3 regions of the Kushneria phosphatilytica genome follow, and region 2 is predicted to be linked to each of the others. Evidence: predicted binding sites of a transcription regulator. Region 2 holds the regulator's gene; each other region holds the start of a gene.
The links. Region 2 encodes LexA, which represses DNA repair genes until DNA is damaged. Its sites were predicted from a motif close to TACTGTNTANNTANACAGTA; they were not measured.
Positions count from the first base shown of each region.

Region 1: a site for LexA is predicted at 3,884-3,903, ahead of FY550_RS10970 (LexA family protein). Genes of this name have one in related genera too.
Region 3: a site for LexA is predicted at 3,921-3,940, ahead of recA (recombinase RecA). Genes of this name have one in related genera too.

Region 1 covers NZ_CP043420.1:2,374,362-2,380,551, reverse strand. The annotation lists gene FY550_RS10990 (hemerythrin domain-containing protein) at 1-442, shown strand, start outside; gene FY550_RS10985 (DsrE family protein) at 534-1,121, opposite strand; gene FY550_RS10980 (DsrE family protein) at 1,337-1,930, opposite strand; gene FY550_RS10975 (Y-family DNA polymerase) at 2,086-3,372, opposite strand; gene FY550_RS10970 (LexA family protein) at 3,388-3,843, opposite strand; gene FY550_RS10965 (enolase C-terminal domain-like protein) at 4,117-5,454, shown strand; gene kdgD (5-dehydro-4-deoxyglucarate dehydratase) at 5,525-6,190, shown strand, end outside.
Region 2 covers NZ_CP043420.1:1,575,137-1,581,326, forward strand. The annotation lists gene topA (type I DNA topoisomerase) at 1-845, shown strand, start outside; gene FY550_RS07185 (DUF6586 family protein) at 864-1,322, shown strand; gene FY550_RS07190 (hypothetical protein) at 1,445-1,687, shown strand; gene lexA (transcriptional repressor LexA) at 1,751-2,377, opposite strand; gene FY550_RS07200 (TetR/AcrR family transcriptional regulator) at 2,497-3,195, shown strand; gene nagZ (beta-N-acetylhexosaminidase) at 3,250-4,272, shown strand; gene FY550_RS07210 (mechanosensitive ion channel family protein) at 4,337-5,584, shown strand; gene FY550_RS07215 (hypoxanthine-guanine phosphoribosyltransferase) at 5,577-6,173, shown strand.
Region 3 covers NZ_CP043420.1:952,808-958,997, reverse strand. The annotation lists gene alaS (alanine--tRNA ligase) at 1-1,961, opposite strand, end outside; gene FY550_RS04160 (regulatory protein RecX) at 2,179-2,643, opposite strand; gene recA (recombinase RecA) at 2,741-3,826, opposite strand; gene FY550_RS04150 (CinA family protein) at 3,993-4,487, opposite strand; gene FY550_RS04145 (hypothetical protein) at 4,645-6,190, opposite strand, start outside.

The DNA of each region.
Region 1 (6,190 bases), 800 kb from region 2:
CATGATGCGGGAGGTCCTCGACTATATTCTGGCCTATATGGACGAATATATCGTCCCACTTGAACGCTTGTGCTCCGAGCGCCTGGTGGAACGTGACAGTGAAAATGGTGCGCTGGTTTATGAGGCTGCCAACGTTTATCGAGCCCTCAAGGAGCGGCTGAGCCGGCTTAGCAACGATCTCGACATGATTCTGATGGATGCCATTGTGCCCATCAGCCAGTTCGCCGAGAGCCTGAAAGGCTATATCGATGCGCACCGGCACTATCTGCGTCTGGAGCGTGAACAGCTCTTTCCGCTGATCGAACGTCATTTCGACGATCAGGAATATCAGCATTTACGTGCTCTGCTCCCGGGCGAGGCCAGGGTGCGTCTTGAGCAACTACAGCAGGATTATCCTGATCTCTATGCCGAATTCAGGGAGGCGCAGATCGTCCTGCCCTGAGCAATTCGCTGCCATTCATTTGAACCCGACGGTCCGAGGCCACTGCAAAAGCTGCTCTGGCCCGTCGGGCTTCATGCCGGGAAAGTCTCAGTTATAGCCGCTCATAGGCATATCCCCGCATGCCATAAATAGCCAGAGTGGTCAGTGCGGCCGGTGCAATAGCGATTTCGCGATTGATGTCGTTATCCCCGATGCGCCAATGGCTTAACGCCTGACCGCAGACTTCGACCTTGACGCCCGCCTTCTTCAGCGCCGTGATCAATCCGGTATTGGGGTTATCCGTATCGAACCAGGCCCGATAGGTCTGGTCCGTTATGACACTGCGGGTAGCGGCACCATGAATGATGGCGACGAACTGCAGCTGTTCCGGCTTGACGCCGTGCGCCGCAAAAACGTTGATGGCTCTGGCAACCCGTTTGAGGCCGGGATTGAGTTGCGATGGACTGGAAGCGCCGCTGTCGACATCGAAAATGACCTTGTAGGTGCCATTGACAGCCGGCACATCTTCATTGTCATCGTCTCGGGGGACCACTCCACCATACTGGCTGATTGCCGGGTACTCCATTTCAAGTGGCGGATTGGGATCCTGCACCTCCTGAGCGGCAATCAGGCCGGCCAATAGCATTAAAAGGGCAGCACCGAAAAGTGCGATAAGCTTCCAGTGACGGGTTATTCCCATGGGGGTGGTCTCTTGTTTATGGCTGAAGGTCAAGGTGGGTCATTGAATGCGGGTCACAGGCACATGATGCGACCCGATCGGCTTCATTGGTATATATTACCAGGCCAGCAAGGGGCATGGGACCGTGACGTGGAACCTCATCAGGGCCATCCAGCGCCTGACAGTACCTGTCAGGTGGGAATATCATGCCCCCGGAGTGATATTATCGAACGATTTCAGAACCGTTCGTAGGCATAGCCCTTCTGACCGTACATGGCCAGTGTGACCAGGGAAGAAGGCGTGACATCGACCTGCTGATTGACCATTTCCTCGCTGATGTTGCGACGACTGAGTGCCTGCCCGCAGACCTCTACCTGTACGCCGGCCTTTTCCAGCGCAGCAATGATATCGGTATCGGGATTCTCTACACCAAATCGTTGCTGGTAGGCCTTTTCGGTCATGACGCTGCGGGTCGAACCACCATGCAGAATGGCCACGAAGTCGAGATGTTCGGGATCGACACCATGCGCGGCAAACACATTGACTGCTCGTGCCAGACGATCCAGCTGCGGGTTGAGCTTCGAAGTATCATCTCCGCCGTGAAAGACATCGAAGATCACATGATAGGTTTTGTCAGGATCGGGTTGGTTGGTGTTGTCATCGCTGCGCGGAATAACGCCGCCATAATGTTTGATCACCGGATGGACAGCATCGGCCGATGGGTCCCCGGTGTCATTCTGCGTTTGCTGTGCGACTGCAACCCCCATTGGAGTCATGGTCATTGCTGCCGCTATCAGGCCGGCAGCCGTGCGTTGGCCTTTCATTCCCATGGCGCGTCTCCCTGCATGATCAGAGTGTTAATCGTTTCATTCAAATGAACCAGGTCAGCAGCATCAAGAGTAGCAGCCACCAGCTCATCTCGGACGGTAGCGTAGGGAAAAAAGGACCAGTTCGTTATGCTGAAGTGAACATGAACAACACTTTATCAGCGAAGGGTGACCTGTGGCAGTTCAGCCATATGGGTCGTGAAACGTCCGGATCGACGGGCGCTGCGCATTTGCCAGTCGGCCTTGCTGGTGCGTGGCCCCAGGGTCAGAGCTGTGGCGCCATAGCGCTGGTTGATGTCATCCCACGTTTTCATCAGTTGTAAACGCTGACCCGATTCGCTGCCCTCGAACAGACTGGGCTGATGACCCTGTTGGGGTGAAAGCCCTTCCAGCATGACGGTAATTTTCTGATAACGCTGACCGGGTTGATAAAGGTGTTTCAGTAGCTGTTGTGCATAAAGGTTGAGGCGGACTGTATCGGCTGTCGGGAAGGGAAGCGTTAGCCAGTGACAGAGGCCATGGCGATGGCCGTTGCGTCCACGTGGTGTCCGGTCGAAAGGGCCCGGGGTCAGGCTGATTCCGATCAGGCTGGCCAGCTGGCCTTCACGGCGCAGCTTGACGCCGGCCCGTTCGCAATGAAAACGCAGTGCTTCTCCCAACTGCGCGGGGTTTGTCAGTACTCGCCCGAAAGAGCGCGAGCAACGGATGCTGTGGCGAGCGGCAAGCAGGCCATCCGGTGCCAGACAATCGTCGCCTTTCAACTCGCTGGCAGTGCGTGCCAATACGACATTGAAACGATGACGTAACCAGCCAGGAGAGGCATTACGCAGTTTGAAAGCCGTATCAATGCCCAGAGCCATCAGGCGGGCATTCAGCCGTCCGCCGATCCCCCATACTGCACCTGGTGGCATGTTTTGCAGCCACTGAATCAGGCCGGGATCATCGGCCTTGCGAAAGACCTGTATGTCGCTGTGATGGCGATTTCTTTGCTTTACGCAATGATTGGCCAGCTTGGCCAGGGTGCGTGTCGGCGCTATGCCGACCGAGACCGGAATACCAACCCGACGCTCCACGAGGCCGGCAAGTCGTTGGGCCAGGGGCTCGAGCGGTTTTGTGACGCCTTTCAGGTCGAGGAAATATTCATCGATGGAGTAGGGGTCGACTTCCGGGACTTCGGCGGCGAGCACTCGCTGGACCCGCTCGGAGAGATCTCCGTAGAGCGTGTAGTTCGATGAGCGCAGTACCAGTCCATGGTGTGCCAGCTCCGGTGGTAGCAGATGGGCAGGCGTCCCCATGGCGACACCGAGCGCCTTGAGCTCCTCGCTGCGTGCCACAATGCAGCCATCGTTGTTGGAGAGTACCCCTACCGGTTTGCCATATAAGGCGGGATCGAACAATCGCTCGCAAGCGACGTAGAAGTTATTGCAGTCTATCAGCGCATACATGGCCTGCCTCTTCTTTCAGATGCGGATCTCCGATCTTCGCTGATGTTCATCGAAATAACTGTGAATGTGGTGACGAACGATACCCCATAACCGCTCCTGTACATTCCCGGCGATGGGGAGATCGGCATAATGACCACCCGGGGCGCATAGCCACCATTGCTGCTGTCGGCACGTCAGCTGACGAAGGGTAAGTTCACCATCCAGTGCAATGACGACCAGGGCGCCATCGAACGGAAAGGCATCCCGCTCGACAGCGATAATGTCGTTATCGTGCCAGCCCTGCTCGGGTAAGGCGCCGCGGACGCGCATGAAGAATAGCGAAGCTGATTCGGCGCCGAACAGATCGCCATAGCCAAGTGGTGGCTCGCGAAACTCATCAGCGGGCGAGGGAAAACCGCTGGTAGTTCGGGTGTGCCGCAGGCAACCGTGGGTAGCGTTGGCAGGGGGTGCCCCCAGCAGTGTGATCTCCATGAAAGTCTCCAAAGGCAGGCAGGAACGGTGTTCTCCAAAATACTGTATTTAAATACAGTATTGAAGGCATCGTAGCGTATTGCACATCAGATGGCTCCTGTGTGCCCCGTTTATTGCTCGAAACGCCCGCAGGGGCCTGCTATCGCCTCAGAGGTGATTGATGGCATACCGACCAAAGTTTCGGTTGGCGAAAAGCGTCATGTGCCATAAATTGTATGACATCATACATAAGCAGCAGGACGATCTTGTGTCAGTGCCAGGACAGGAGTCTGCATGACGACGTTTCACGATGCCCCTCGCGTAACGAGCATGAAGGTGATACCGGTCGCCGGAGAGGACAGCATGCTGCTGAATATCGGCGGTGCTCATGGTCCCGTGTTTACTCGCAATCTGGTGATTCTGGAGGATAACGCCGGTCATGTGGGCGTTGGTGAGGCACCGGGAGGCGAGGTCATCGAACGTACCCTGCGTCATGCCATTGGTCGAGTAGAAGGACAATCGATCGCGCGGCTGAACCGTATCGTCAGCGAACTCCACCGAGGTCAGCAGGCAGCGGACTTTGAAGCCACCGGTGACGGTGCCTGGACATTCGAGCTACGGATCAATGCCGTGGCAGCGCTCGAATCCGCGTTGCTGGATCTGTTGGGGCAGTTCCTCGGGGTGCCTGTGGCCGAGCTGCTGGGAGAGGGGATGCAGCGTCGGGAGGTCGCGGTGCTGGGGTATCTTTTTTACCTCGGCGATCGACGTCAGACCGATCTGGACTATCGCTCAAGCGCTGAAGACGCACACGAGTGGTATCGAATTCGCAATGAACCGGCCCTGGATGCCGACGCCATATTACGGCTGGCTCAGGCAGCTCGTGATCGCTATGGATTCCGGGATTTCAAGCTCAAGGGTGGGGTGCTATCCGGTGAGCAGGAGATCGAAACCGTACAGGCGCTGGCCACCGCTTTCCCCGAGGCCCGCATTACGGTCGATCCCAACGGCGCGTGGCAACTGGATGAGGCCATCAAACTCTGCCGGGGGCTCGGCGATACCTTGGCCTATGCCGAGGATCCATGTCGCGCCGAGCAGGGATTCTCGGGGCGCGAGATCATGGCGGAGTTCAGGCGGGCCACCGGATTGCCGGTGGCGACCAACATGATTGCCACCAACTGGCGTGAGCTTGGCCACGCCGTCATGCAGGGCGCCATCGATATCCCGCTGGCCGATCCGCATTTCTGGACCCCGAGCGGTGCGGTACGTGTAGCGCAGCTGTGTAATGACTGGGGGCTGACATGGGGATGCCATTCCAACAATCACTTTGATATCTCGTTGGCCATGTTTGCTCATGTCGGTGCCGCAGCACCAGGGCGCCCGACGGCCATCGATACGCACTGGATCTGGCAGGAAGGTCAACGATTGACCCGTTCGCCGCTGGAAATTCGCGATGGCCGGATTGCCATTCCCGATATGCCGGGTTTGGGCATTGAACTTGATATGGCGGCCGTCGAACAGGCGCATCAGCGCTATCGCTCACTGCAGGGTGGACGACGCGATGATGCCAAAGCCATGCAGTATCTGATTCCGGGCTGGCGTTTTGATCCCGGGCGGCCGGCGATGGTGCGTTGATCCAGCGCCGACAGGATAAGTCACGGTTCGTGGCGAATACCCCGTCATGATTACTACCCAGGAGGCCTACATGCATTTCGATCATCAGCAACTGCGCGCAGCTCTCGGCGATGGTCTGCTCTCCTTTCCGATTACCGATTTCGATACAGCCGGCGAATTCGATGCGCCCTCCTATGAGGCACGTCTGGAGTGGCTCAGGCAGTATGAGGTGTCGGCTTTGTTTGTGGCAGGCGGTACCGGGGAATTCTTCTCACTGACCACAAGAGAAGTGGAAACCGTGGTGAATTCGGCGGTGCGTATCTGCGGTGGTCACCTGCCGATTCTGTCCAGTGCCGGTCGCAACGTGCGAGATGCCATCGAACAGGCGCGCATCGCTGAAGAGAAGGGCGCCGACGGGCTGCTGCTGATGCCGCCCTACCTGACCGAGTGTCCTCCTGAAGGGCTGGTCGATTATGTCACTCGTGTTTGTGCTTCCACAAAACTGGGTGTGGTGCTCTACAACCGTGCCAATGGTCAGCTCGATGCCGCTTCGGTACTGCGCCTGACGACCCAGTGTCCCAATCTGATTGGTTTCAAGGACGGTGTCGGCAACATCCAGGCACTCAATAGCATCATCAAGACGGTCGGTGATCGGCTGGTTTATATCGGGGGCGTGCCGACAGCAGAGATTTTTGCTGAAGCGTATATGGCAATTGGTGTGAATACCTACTCCTCGGCGGTCTTCAACTTCGTGCCG
Region 2 (6,190 bases):
ATCAGCCGATAGAGACCGATATCGAGTGTCCTACCTGTGGAAGGCCGATGCAGATTCGGACAGCTTCAACAGGGGTATTTCTTGGCTGCTCGGGGTATACCCTGCCACCGAAGGAGCGCTGCAAGACCACCATCGATCTGTTGCCTGGGGATGAAGCCATCCCGGCAGATGCCGACGAGTCGGCAGAAACGGAAGCGCTGCGCGCCAAGCGTCGTAATCCGAATACCGGCACTGCGATGAACAGCTACCTGGTCGATGAGACCCGTAAGCTTCATCTGAGTAATGATGACGATGGCTACTATGAGATCGAATATGGTCAGTTCAGGATCAAGGGCTACGAAGGGCCGACCATCGAATGTGACAAGTGTGGTGCTGAAATGCAGTTGCGATCCGGGCGTTTTGGCAAGTATTTCGCCTGTACCAATGACGAATGCCGCAATACCCGTAAGCTGCTGAAGAATGGCGAGCCAGCGCCGCCCAAGATGGATCCGATTCCCATGCCGGAGCTGGCCTGCCGCAAGGTGGATGATCACTATGTGTTGCGTGATGGCGCCAGTGGCCTGTTTCTGGCGGCCAGCCAGTTCCCCAAAAACCGTGAAACCCGTCCACCCCTGGTAAAGGAACTCAAGGCACACGCCGAGGAGTTGCCTGAAAAGTATCTCTTTCTGTTGGATGCGCCGAGCGAAGATCCGGAGGGCAATCCGGCCCAGATCCGTTTTTCACGCAAGACGAAGAGTCAGTATGTGCTGACCGAGGTTGACGGCAAGGCAAGCGGCTGGCGGGCGATTTTTGATCAGGGTCAATGGCAGGTCGAGGATAATCGCAAGAGTCGCAAGGCATCGTAATCTTTCGGATGGTGAGCCATGAGCGCACGTGCACGCACCAATCAGTTGCTTTATCAGGCACGCTTGCTACTGGCGATGCCGGTGGGCGAAGACGAACATGCCGATGCGCGCCGTATGGCGCTGGAAGAGAGTGCGCTGGCACAGCTTGAGCTGGCGTTGGCCTCACTCATCGAAGAGATTGCCCATATCTGTAACTGGCCGGATATGGAATGGCGACAGGCATTGCTTGATCCACCGCGCAGTGTGGCGGAAATCGAGCGCCTGCGCGCCCTGCGCGAGGACGGCAGCAGTTGGCTGGCAAGGCTGTTGTGGCATATTGATCGATTGCATGGCGAAGAAGGCGCTGCAATGCGTCAGCGGCCCAGCATGACCATTACCACGACCGGCCGTGCCGGGCTGGCTGATGACCTCCATGATGCGCTTGCGGGATTTGCGACGCTACTGCCGGCGTTACGCGAGACCGGAGTAGAGTGGTGACGCCGAGTATTGGCCGTGTTAGGCTGATCTTGCATAGCGACCACGGCAGATGACTGCCGTGGTCGCTTTTCGTTGTCGGACAGACATACAGTACTGTCCGCTTATGGTCAGAGAGGTAATCAATGTCCGACGCCGCGATTCTGGAGATTGTTGAACTTGCCGATGGCGAGGTGGTGCTGCGGCCTTCACAGGGCAATGAGGAACCGCTGGTGGCCATCCGGTTTTCCAGTGAAGTGCTGGATATGCTGCGTTGCAGCCGTTTCGAAGTGGCGCGCGAAATGCTCGATCATGTCATTTCACGCACAACCCTGTGGGAGGGAGATGAGGCCGAAGAGGAGAGTGAGCGCCCGTCGGTTGTTCACTGACGAGTGACAAAGCCGATGCCCGACATCATGTCGGGCAGGTTATGGACGAGAGAGACAACAGACTCAGTCGAGCCCCTGACCGTTGCCCCCGCGGATGATCCCGACGCCGATACCTTCGATTTCCAGTGTCTGGCAGGTTGTATCGACTTCAATAGGCTGAAAATCGGGATTTTCGGCCAGCAGACGCACCTGATTGTTCTGGCGTTCAAAGCGTTTGACCGTGACTTCATCATCCAGTCGGGCCACCACGATCTGGCCGTTACGAATATCGGTGGTGCGATGCACCGCCAACAGGTCGCCTTCGAGTATGCCGGCATCTCGCATCGATAGACCTCGTACTCGCAAGAGGTAGTCCGCATTGGGAGTAAAGAAATCGGCGGGTAGTGGACAGTGACGATCGATGTGTTCGGCCGCCAGAATGGGACTGCCGGCGGCGACCTCGCCAATGACCGGAAGCCCATCGGGCACTTCCTCGTTGTGCGGCAGTCGAATACCTCGTGAGGTCCCGGGCACCATATCGATCACGCCCTTGCGGCGCAGGGCGCGCAAATGTTCCTCGGCGGCATTGGGGGAGCGGAATCCCAGTGCCGAGGCAATTTCGGCCCGAGTCGGCGGGTAGCCGAAATCCTGAATGGTCTGAAGGATGAAGTCGTAAACCAGCTGCTGGCGCTGGGTGAGCGGACGTGTCATGGGCGAGCTCACGATGTTAATGTATACAGCCTGTAATTGTATCCAGCTGTTGGATGGATGCCAACCGCCGGAACGCTCCAGGGTTCCGAGATTGCAACAAATGGACAAGCGACACTGCCATGACGGCCAATGACACCGTGACCCGCCTGCTTGATACAGCCGAGGCGCTGTTTGCCGAGCACGGCTTTACAGAGACCTCCTTACGGCGCATCACCAGCGATGCCGGTGTCAATCTCGCGGCGGTCAACTATCATTTCGGTTCCAAGCAGGCCCTGATTGAATCGGTCTTTTCCCGCTATCTGACGCCTTTTTGCGCTTATTTTCATGCTGAGCTTGATCAGCTCGAAATGCAGTGTGTCAACGATCGGCCACCAACACTCGAGCAACTGCTTGATGTCCTGTTTCGCAGCATGCTGGAAACACCTTCGGAAAGCGGCGACCTGCGGACTTTCATGAAATTGCTTGGAGTGGCTTATAGCCAGAGCCAGGCGCATCTGCGCAAGCACCTTCAGGATCGCTATGGCGATAGCATGAGGCGCTTTCTGGAGCTCTTGCGACAGGCAACACCGGAATTGCCCGCGGAAGAGCGATTCTGGCGACTGCATTTCCTGCTGGGTTCGGTCATCTTTACGCTCTCGGATCCGGTCACACTACGTGATCTGGCTGAAACCGGTTACCACCAGCAGGTACGAATACGCACTCTGACGCAGCGGCTTAAACCGGTCGCCATCAGTGCCATGAGAGCCCCATTACCTGAAATGAACACAACGACACGCGAGGAGCGTGATGCTGATAATGCACTATTCTTCCGCGCTTGAGTGTGTCGCCGGTGGGAGGCCGATGCTCACCCAACAGGACAGGAGTAGACCCTCATGGACGGTGTGAGCGGTGCGGTAATGTGTGATATTGCAGGCACTGAGCTCAATGATGAAGAGCGCGAGTGGCTGCAGGATCCGGCGCTTGGCGGCATTATTCTTTTTGCTCGGAATCTCGTCTCTCCGGCACAGATGCGAGCATTATGCAATGACATCCGGGCGATCAATGACCAGTTATTGATTGCCATTGATCAGGAGGGTGGACGCGTACAGCGCTTGCGTGAGGGGGTGACTCGTCTGCCTCCCATGGCCGCTCTGGGGCGTTTCTGGCAGCAGGATCCCGAGGCGGCTGTGGTGCTGGCGCACGATACAGGCTGGTTGCTGGCGACCGAGATGGCAGCGTGCGGTGTCGATTTCAGTTTCGCCCCGGTACTGGATCTGGATGATGCCCGTTGCCCGGCCATTGGCAACCGGGCATTCTCAAGCGACCCGGCTGCTGTGGTGACATTGGCTGGCGCCTTTATCGACGGTTTGTCAGAGGCCGGTATGGCGGCAGTAGGCAAGCATTTTCCCGGTCATGGGGGGGTCACTCTGGATTCTCATCTGACCCTGCCGGAAGATGATCGATCTCTGGCCGAGCTGCGTGCTCGCGATCTGGTTCCCTTCGAGCAACTGGCGGGTCGCCTTTCCGGTATCATGCCGGCTCATGTTCGTTTTACTGCCGTGGATACTCAGCCGGCCGGTTTTTCATCGCGCTGGCTCGATATGCTGCGCGCATTGCCGGACTTTGCCGGTGCCATCATCTCCGATGATCTATCGATGCAGGGAGCCCATGTGGCAGGAGATGCTGCGGCGCGTGCCCGTGCGGCGCTACAGGCAGGCTGTGATCTGATCCTGATGTGCAATGATGCCGAAGCTGCCGCTCAGGCCCGTCGAGTGATCGATGATTCCGGGACTTTACCCCTCCAGCAAAAGCACCTGAGGCGGCTTCAGCTGGCCGGAACGCGGCCGCCATTGAGCAAGCTGACAGACGATGCCCGTTTGAAAGATATCAGGGTGCGCTTGCAGCAACTGGAGTAGGGCGTGTGCAGAGAGGTTGCGTGCTTTTCCTGAATGCCCTGTTTTCAAATTAATCCAGATTGCTATGAATATCATCGATTCGGGTGCTGCCCTGGCTGGCTCACTTCAGCATCATCTTGCCCAGTGGCTGCACGTGCCGGGCTGGATCCTGTTACCGGGGTTGCTGCTGCTTGTCGCCGTGATCATCGATCTTGGCCTTTATTATCTGATGTCGCGTCTCGAGCATCGGTTGCGACGCTCGCCGCGCCGCTGGGACGACCCCATCATTCACGGTCTGCGTGTTCCTCTGCGTATCTGGATCTGGCTGACAGCGCTCATCGTCAGTATTGGTGTGGCGGGTAGTCATTTCGGTATTGATACGATGGCTCGCTATCTATCGCTGATCGGTGCACTGATCACCCTGCTACTGCTGGCATGGGGCGGCATTCGGCTGCTGCGACGGCTTGAGCAGCGACTGGTTTTTCCGCCGGCCAATTGTCACGCCAAAGCAGTGGATGCCACCTCGGCCTCGGCGGTGACCAAGATCGGTGGCGCGGCACTGATCGTTACCGTGACGCTGATCGGCCTGCAGCTGCTTGGCGTATCCATGTCGAGCATTCTGGCAATGGGTGGTTTCGGCGGCCTGGTGATCGGTTTTGCTGCTCGGGATGTGATGGCCAATTTCTTTGGCGGCATGGTGGTGCATCTCGACAAGCCCTTTGTAGTGGGGGACTGGATCCGTTCGCCCGAGCGTCAGATCGAAGGCATTGTCGAGGACATCGGATGGCGTCTGACGACCATTCGTACCTTTGCCGGGCCACCTCTGTATGTCCCTAATGCGTGGTTCAGCCAGATCTCGGTGGAAACTCCGACGCGCATGCATAGCCGCCGACTCTGGGAGCGGGTTGGCATCCGCTATCAGGATGCTGATGCCATTGAAGGTATCACTGGTGATATTCGCAGGATGCTGAGTGAAAACGAGGACATTGATCCGGACGAACTGATCACCATCAATTTCATACATTATGGCGATTACTCACTCGAGATCATGCTTTATGCCTTTACCGGCGTGACGGACTGGCAGCGCTTCCATGAAATCAAGCAGGCCATACTCCTGAAAGTGCGTGACATCATTCATGAGCATGGCGCCGAACTGGCACTGCCCATGTCTCAGTTGTATCTACCGGAAGGTGTGACGGTTCATGGCGAGCGTGATGATCGTCAGGATCGTGATCAGGCGAACCGGGAACAATCTTCGTCACACGACGAGCATCATCATCAGTCCCGGGGTAATAAAGGTCCCGAATCGGAGCAGGGAGAGAGCGATGCCTGACTCATCGCAACATGAGCGTTCTAACAGTGAATGGCAGCGCCAGCATGCCGACATGCGTGATCTGCTGGCCCAGTCGGATTGCCTGGTCGAACGACCCGCCGTGGAAGCAGCACTGGACCGCATGGCCGAGCAGATGACTCGCGATCTGGCCGATTGTCTACCGGTTTTTTATTGCGTCATGAATGGCGGACTGATTACTACCGGGCATCTGCTGACTCGTCTGGGGTTTCCACTTGAAGTGGATTATCTGCATGCAACCCGCTATCGCGGTGAAACCCAGGGCAGTAAATTGCATTGGCGGGTATCGCCCGAGATTGATATGCGTGATCGGCATGTCGTGATTGTCGACGACATTCTGGATGAGGGCACAACGCTGGCAGCCATCATCGAGCACTGTCAGCGTAATGGCGCCGCCAGTATTGCCAGCGCTGTACTGGTTGACAAGCGCCATGATCGCAAGGCAATTCCCGGTTGGCGCGCTGACTATTGTGGTCTTGAGGTCGAGGATCGCTATGTATTCGGCTTCGGTATGGATTACAAGGGGTATTGGCGCAATGCGCCGGGTATATTTGCTCCACGGGGTCTTTAACCGGAAAGCGTTTTCTG
Region 3 (6,190 bases), 620 kb from region 2:
ATCGAAAAATCGCTGGTCCCCATGGTCAGTACACGGACATCCTCACCGTAGCGCGCCTCGAACAGTGCCCGCGCGCCCAGATTCCTTGCCTCATCCAGGCTCATCTGACGCGTCGTCACCGGTGTGTCGGCCATGATCTCAGCGTTGACCATTGACTCGACCTGCGCCAGCGCTTCCGGCGAAATCGCTTCGAAATGGCTGAAATCGAATCGCAGTCGATCCGGGCCGACCAGCGAGCCCTTCTGCTGTACATGATCACCCAGCACCCGGCGCAAGGCCTCATGCAGCAGGTGGGTCGCCGAGTGATTGCGCATGACGGCCTCGCGCCGCTCGGCAGTCACCGTCGGCTTCACCCGATCTCCCACTCTCAGGACACCCATTTTCAGATGCCCACCATGCAAATGGTGCTCATCCTGTTTCTGGGTATCGCGCACTTCGAAGCGCGCCTCATCGTTTTCCAGCAGGCCACGATCCCCGACCTGTCCGCCCGATTCGGCGTAAAAAGGGGTACGCGACAGGACAATGGTGCCCTCCTGCCCCGCCTTGAGCTCTTCGCAGGAGGCGCCATGCTCATCCAGTAGCGCCACGATTTCAGCCTCGTCTTCCAGCTGATCGTAGCCGGTAAACTCGGTACGCCCGGCAATGCTGATCTCGCTACCGTAATCCGCACCGAAACGGCTGGCGGCTCGGGCACGCTCACGCTGCGCTTCGAGCTCACTTTCAAAGCCCTGCTCATCAAGCTCAACGCCGCGCTCCCGGACGATATCTGCGGTCAGATCAAACGGGAAACCATAGGTATCGTAAAGCTTGAAAATGGTCCCACCATCGAGCGTATTGCCTGCCAGATTGCCAAGCGCTTCCTCCAGCAGCCGCATCCCGTGATCCAGGGTGCGCGCGAACTGCTCTTCTTCGCGCAACAGGATCTTCTCGATTTGGGCGGCACGCTCATGCAGGGCAGGATAGGCCTGCCCCATCTCGTCATCGAGCGCAGCGACCAGCTGATGAAAGAAGGGTTCGCGTGCACCAAGCTTGTGGCCGTGCCGCACCGCCCTTCGAATAATACGTCGCAGCACGTATCCGCGCCCTTCATTGGAGGGCAATACGCCATCGACAATCAGGAAGGCGCAGGAGCGAATATGATCGGCGATCACGCGTAATGAAGGTTGATCGAGGTCGCTCTGCCCGGTCGCTCTGGCGGCTGCCTTGATCAGGTTGACGAACAGGTCGATCTCATAATTGGAGTGCACACCCTGTACCACAGCGGCCATACGCTCCAGCCCCATGCCGGTATCGATCGACGGGCTGGGCAGGGGATGAAGGGTCCCTGCACTATCGCGATCGTACTGCATGAACACCAGGTTCCAGATCTCGATATAGCGATCGCCATCCTCATCGGGCGAGCCGGGGGGACCACCAAAGACATCAGGGCCGTGGTCATAAAAGACTTCGGAGCAGGGACCACAGGGGCCTGTGTCCCCCATCTGCCAGAAATTGTCTTCATCGAGTCTTGCCAGTCGCTCGGCTGGCACCCCGATTTCATTGATCCAGATATCGGCGGCTTCATCATCACTATGGTGCACCGTCACCCAGAGCTTCTCTGCCGGCAGCTGGAGCACCTCGGTCAGAAATGACCAGGCATACTGAATGGCCTCGCGCTTGAAATAGTCGCCAAAGCTGAAATTGCCGAGCATCTCGAAAAAGGTGTGATGGCGGGCGGTATAGCCGACATTGTCCAGGTCGTTGTGTTTACCGCCTGCCCGGACACAGCGCTGCGCCGAAGTGGCGCGAACATAGGGGCGCTGGTCGCGGCCGAGAAAGACATCCTTGAACGGCACCATGCCGGCATTGGTAAACAACAGCGTGGGATCGTTCTCCGGTACCAGTGAGCTGGAAGGTACCAGGGTGTGGCCGCGCTCTTCGAAGAAATTGAGAAAGGCTTTTCGTATCTCGGCGCTTTTCATAGATGTTCCGTGAGCGATGGAAGGGCTGGATGCGTGGCCGCTGTTCAATGGTCGGCAGCGCTTCTCCGGGCGCGCTACTAAAGCGGCGCTCGCGGATACCATTCGTTCATGACGCCATCATGTTAGCGTCCATGGAACCGAACAGTATAACGACTTCGCATCCTGACTAAAGCGCCTGCACGCCCATGGCCCGATAACAGGTCAAATCGAGGCAGGGTCAGAGCTCTTCCGAAGACGTCCAGGCATGCTCAAGAGCGTGATATCCCTGTTCCCCGTCGAAGCCTCTTGAGGCCAGAAAGCGCAGCCGTTTGGCCTGCTCGCGCCGATCATTGCCGGGTCCATCGAAGCGCCGTCGCAAAGCCTGGCAGGCAAGCGCGAACCAATCCACTGTACTCTCTGACAGGGTCGTGACAATCAGCGCCTGGTCGATACCCCGCTGGCGCAATTCGGCTTCGATCCGGCGCGGCCCCTGCAAACGGTTAACCCGTGAACGCAGAAACTGCTCGGCAAATCGGCTATCGGATTGCAGTCCCTCGGCTTGCAGTGCATTCAACACCTGCTCGATCGTCTCTGGCTCATGCTCGTGGCGTGCCAGCCGTTCACGCAGTTCGACAACCGAATACTCCCGGCGCGCCAATAGCACGATGGCATCCTCGCGCGGATCACGTTGCATCTCACTCATGTTTGCCCTCCCGGTTACCAGGCATGAAAAAGGGGTGTGCGCTTTCGGCGCACACCCCACTTTCCGTTACTACTGCGGCATATCGTCAGACTGCAGCCTACAGTAGCTCATCCTGGTCATCGGCATCAGCGGGTGCCGCCGAAGCCTCTTCTTCCTGTTTGCCCTGTTCACTCTTCTCTTTCTGACCGGGCACAGTCAGCAGCTGGGCGCGGATGGCATCCTCGATCTCCTGCATGACTTCAGGATTCTCCTCGAGATACTGCGCTGCATTGGCCTTGCCCTGACCGATCTTGTTGCCCTGATAGCTGTACCAGGCACCTGCCTTGCTGACCAGGTTGCACTGTACGCCGAGATCCACCACCTCGCCGGCATGATAGATCCCCTTGCCATAGAGAATCTGGAATTCGGCCTGACGGAACGGGGGCGCGACCTTGTTTTTGACAACCTTGACGCGTGTTTCGTTGCCAACGGCCTCGTCGCCCTGCTTGACCGAGCCGGTACGGCGGATATCGAGACGCACACTGGAGTAGAACTTCAGCGCGTTGCCGCCGGTTGTGGTCTCGGGATTGCCGAACATGACGCCGATCTTCATGCGGATCTGGTTAACGAACATCACCATGCAGTTGGCATTCTTGATGTTCCCCGTCACCTTGCGCAGCGCCTGCGACATCAGCCGCGCCTGAAGACCGACGTGGGCATCGCCCATCTCGCCTTCGATCTCGGCGCGCGGCGTCAGGGCGGCTACCGAATCGACCACGATCACGTCGACGCCACCCGAACGTACCAGCATGTCGCAGATTTCCAGCGCCTGCTCGCCGGTATCAGGCTGCGACACCAACAGATCATCAATGTTGATACCCAGCTTTTCGGCATAAGTGGGATCAAGTGCATGCTCGGCATCGATAAAGGCGCAGGTCTTGCCCTGCTTTTGTGCCTGGGCAATGACCGACAGCGTGATGGTTGTCTTGCCAGAGGCTTCCGGCCCGAAGATTTCGACAATTCGTCCATAGGGCAGACCACCGACGCCCAGGGCGATATCCAGCCCCAGCGAACCGGTCGACACCGAAGGGACGGCGACCCGAGGGGCTTCGCCCATGCGCATGACCGCGCCCTTGCCGAACTGACGTTCGATCTGGGAAAGCGCGGCATTGAGCGCCTTGGTGCGATTTTCATCCTGAGCCATGGAGTCCTCCTCTCGATTCATGGCGAAGGAGACGTCCGATGCAACCGGGTCCACCCGGATTACCGAAGCAAATTGTCATCGAACGGCTCGAAATGTCTGTATGTTTGTCCAGTATTTTATAACAAATAAGCGCCAACGCACAGCCGATGATTCAGGTGAAAATTCTTCAAGCACCTGTTTCGAGAGATTCGATCAACCCTTCCAGGGACCTGATGACAGCGGCACGCCGCACCTCGTCGCGATTACCGGGAAAAACATGGCACTCGGCTGTCGTTCGACCACCGTACGCCCACGCCAGCCATACTGTACCAACCGGCTTGTCGGCAGACCCACCATCAGGACCAGCAATACCGCTGATGGCTACCCCCAGTCTGGCCCCACTATCCTGACACGCCCCTGCCACCATCTCACGAACCACCGACTCACTGACCGCCCCCCAGCGTTCCAGCGATGCCTCCGAGACCCCCAGCAGGCGCTGCTTGGCGGCATTGGAATAGGTAACGTACCCGGTTTCGAACCATCCCGAGCTGCCGGCAATGGCAGTAATGGCTTCAGCCACCCCGCCTCCGGTACAGGATTCGGCAGTCACGACCTGGCAGTCGTAACGGCGGCAATGCTCGCCCAGCGAGGTTGCCAGGCGTCGGATCGTTTCATCGATCATGCGTCGAATTCTCGTGGCAGCGATCTACATCCTGTCGTGCATACAGTAGCACAGCCGCTACGGCGACAGCGCGCCTCTTCACTACGGACCCCAGGCATGCAGACACAAAAAGGCCCCGAGCCGGGTCGGGGCCAATACATGTCGGTACGGTGATCGTTTACCAGCCGTTGACCAGCATCATGTCAAAGCTGTCAGGCACCGTGAACTCACCGGTAGTGCGCTCACGAAAGTACAGCCTGACGCCCTTGCAGACACCATAGGCTTGCCATGACCCACTATAGGCATCGATAACCTCCCAGTGGTCGAATTCGGCATCGGTATCATTGGTGGTCACCCATAGCCTGGGGCTGCGCGTCTCCATGTGGTTGTTATAAAGATGTATCGCATTGTCCTTCACTTCACTGACATCGAAGTAGGCAGAGGCGTCGCTGCCCTTGCCTGCGGTATAGGCACCGCTCCAGTGAATAATGAATGGCATGGCCGAAGGCACCCGACGGACAGTGCGCTGAGTACTGTCAGATGGGTCGGTATTCAGCACCGGCACTCTGGCGCTGAACATGTTCATGCGATCCGGTTGCAGCTGCAGCGCAGTGTCCACTTCCTGGTCACGCAGCTTGCTGACCGGATAATTCAGGATCGGTTTGTTACTCTCATCGCTGATTGCACCATCACCCTTGCGGATATTGATATAGCCATTGCTGGCACGCAGGTTGATGGCATTGCTCGAGTTCAACCCGATATCGGCGCCGCCGTTTTTATTGGAAGTCGAGCGAATACCCAGCTCCACGCAGCCCTTCCACTCATCAAGATACTGCTGGAGTCCGTCGGTTCGAAGCGCAACACCCGACCCTGTGGCCTCGCTGACAATCACCTTGTTGGTATCCAGATTCACTCCGCCAAAGCGGTTGTTGTATTCGTGATCCGAAGGCGCCAGGGTGTTGATCCAGCCACCACCGTGGAAGTTGTTACCAGCGGCCCAGTTCTCCCGGTTTTGCTGATAAGTCGTGTTATCAATGATGCGAATGGGGTCATCCGCATTGCCACCGCCTTCGATCCAGTTGGTCACGAAACCGCAATTGAAGACCACCTGGGCCACCACCATGGAGCCGCTACACGCCTCCCAGGTGTTATTGTTGAACTGTGAGCCCCAAAGCTGCCCGGCACAGTTCATCAGGTGGCCAACGTACTGACAGAGATTGGCGGTGAAGGTATAGGTAGTGACGATTTCGCCTTCCCCATGCGTCCGCACGGCGTTCTGACAGCCAATGAAGTGACAATAGACAATATCAATGTTGGCTCCCGCCCAGGTCACGATGCCGTCATTGGGCATATTGAACGAGCAGCGGGTCACCTTGTTGACGTAACCGTCCAGCTCCAGGGCGTGATACGCATGCCCATCGCGCTTTTCATCCGGGCCGAAGAAGGCCAGGCCTTCCGCCATGTAAACATGCGTGAACATGGCACCGTTGACTTCCGGCCCCGGCTTGATTGCCGCCCGGTCACGGAAGTAACCGAAGTGCGACCACATCCTTGAACGCAGGATCATACGGGCCTCGCCCTGGCGCTTCACCGTACCGTCATTGGCCACGGAAGAAACCGGTTGCATGCTTACCGTGCGCTCGATCACGAAGACGCCTTCGTTGGGAAAGACGATGGTACCGGTCAATCCGGAATCGACGATCCGTTGCACCGCCTCGGCCGAG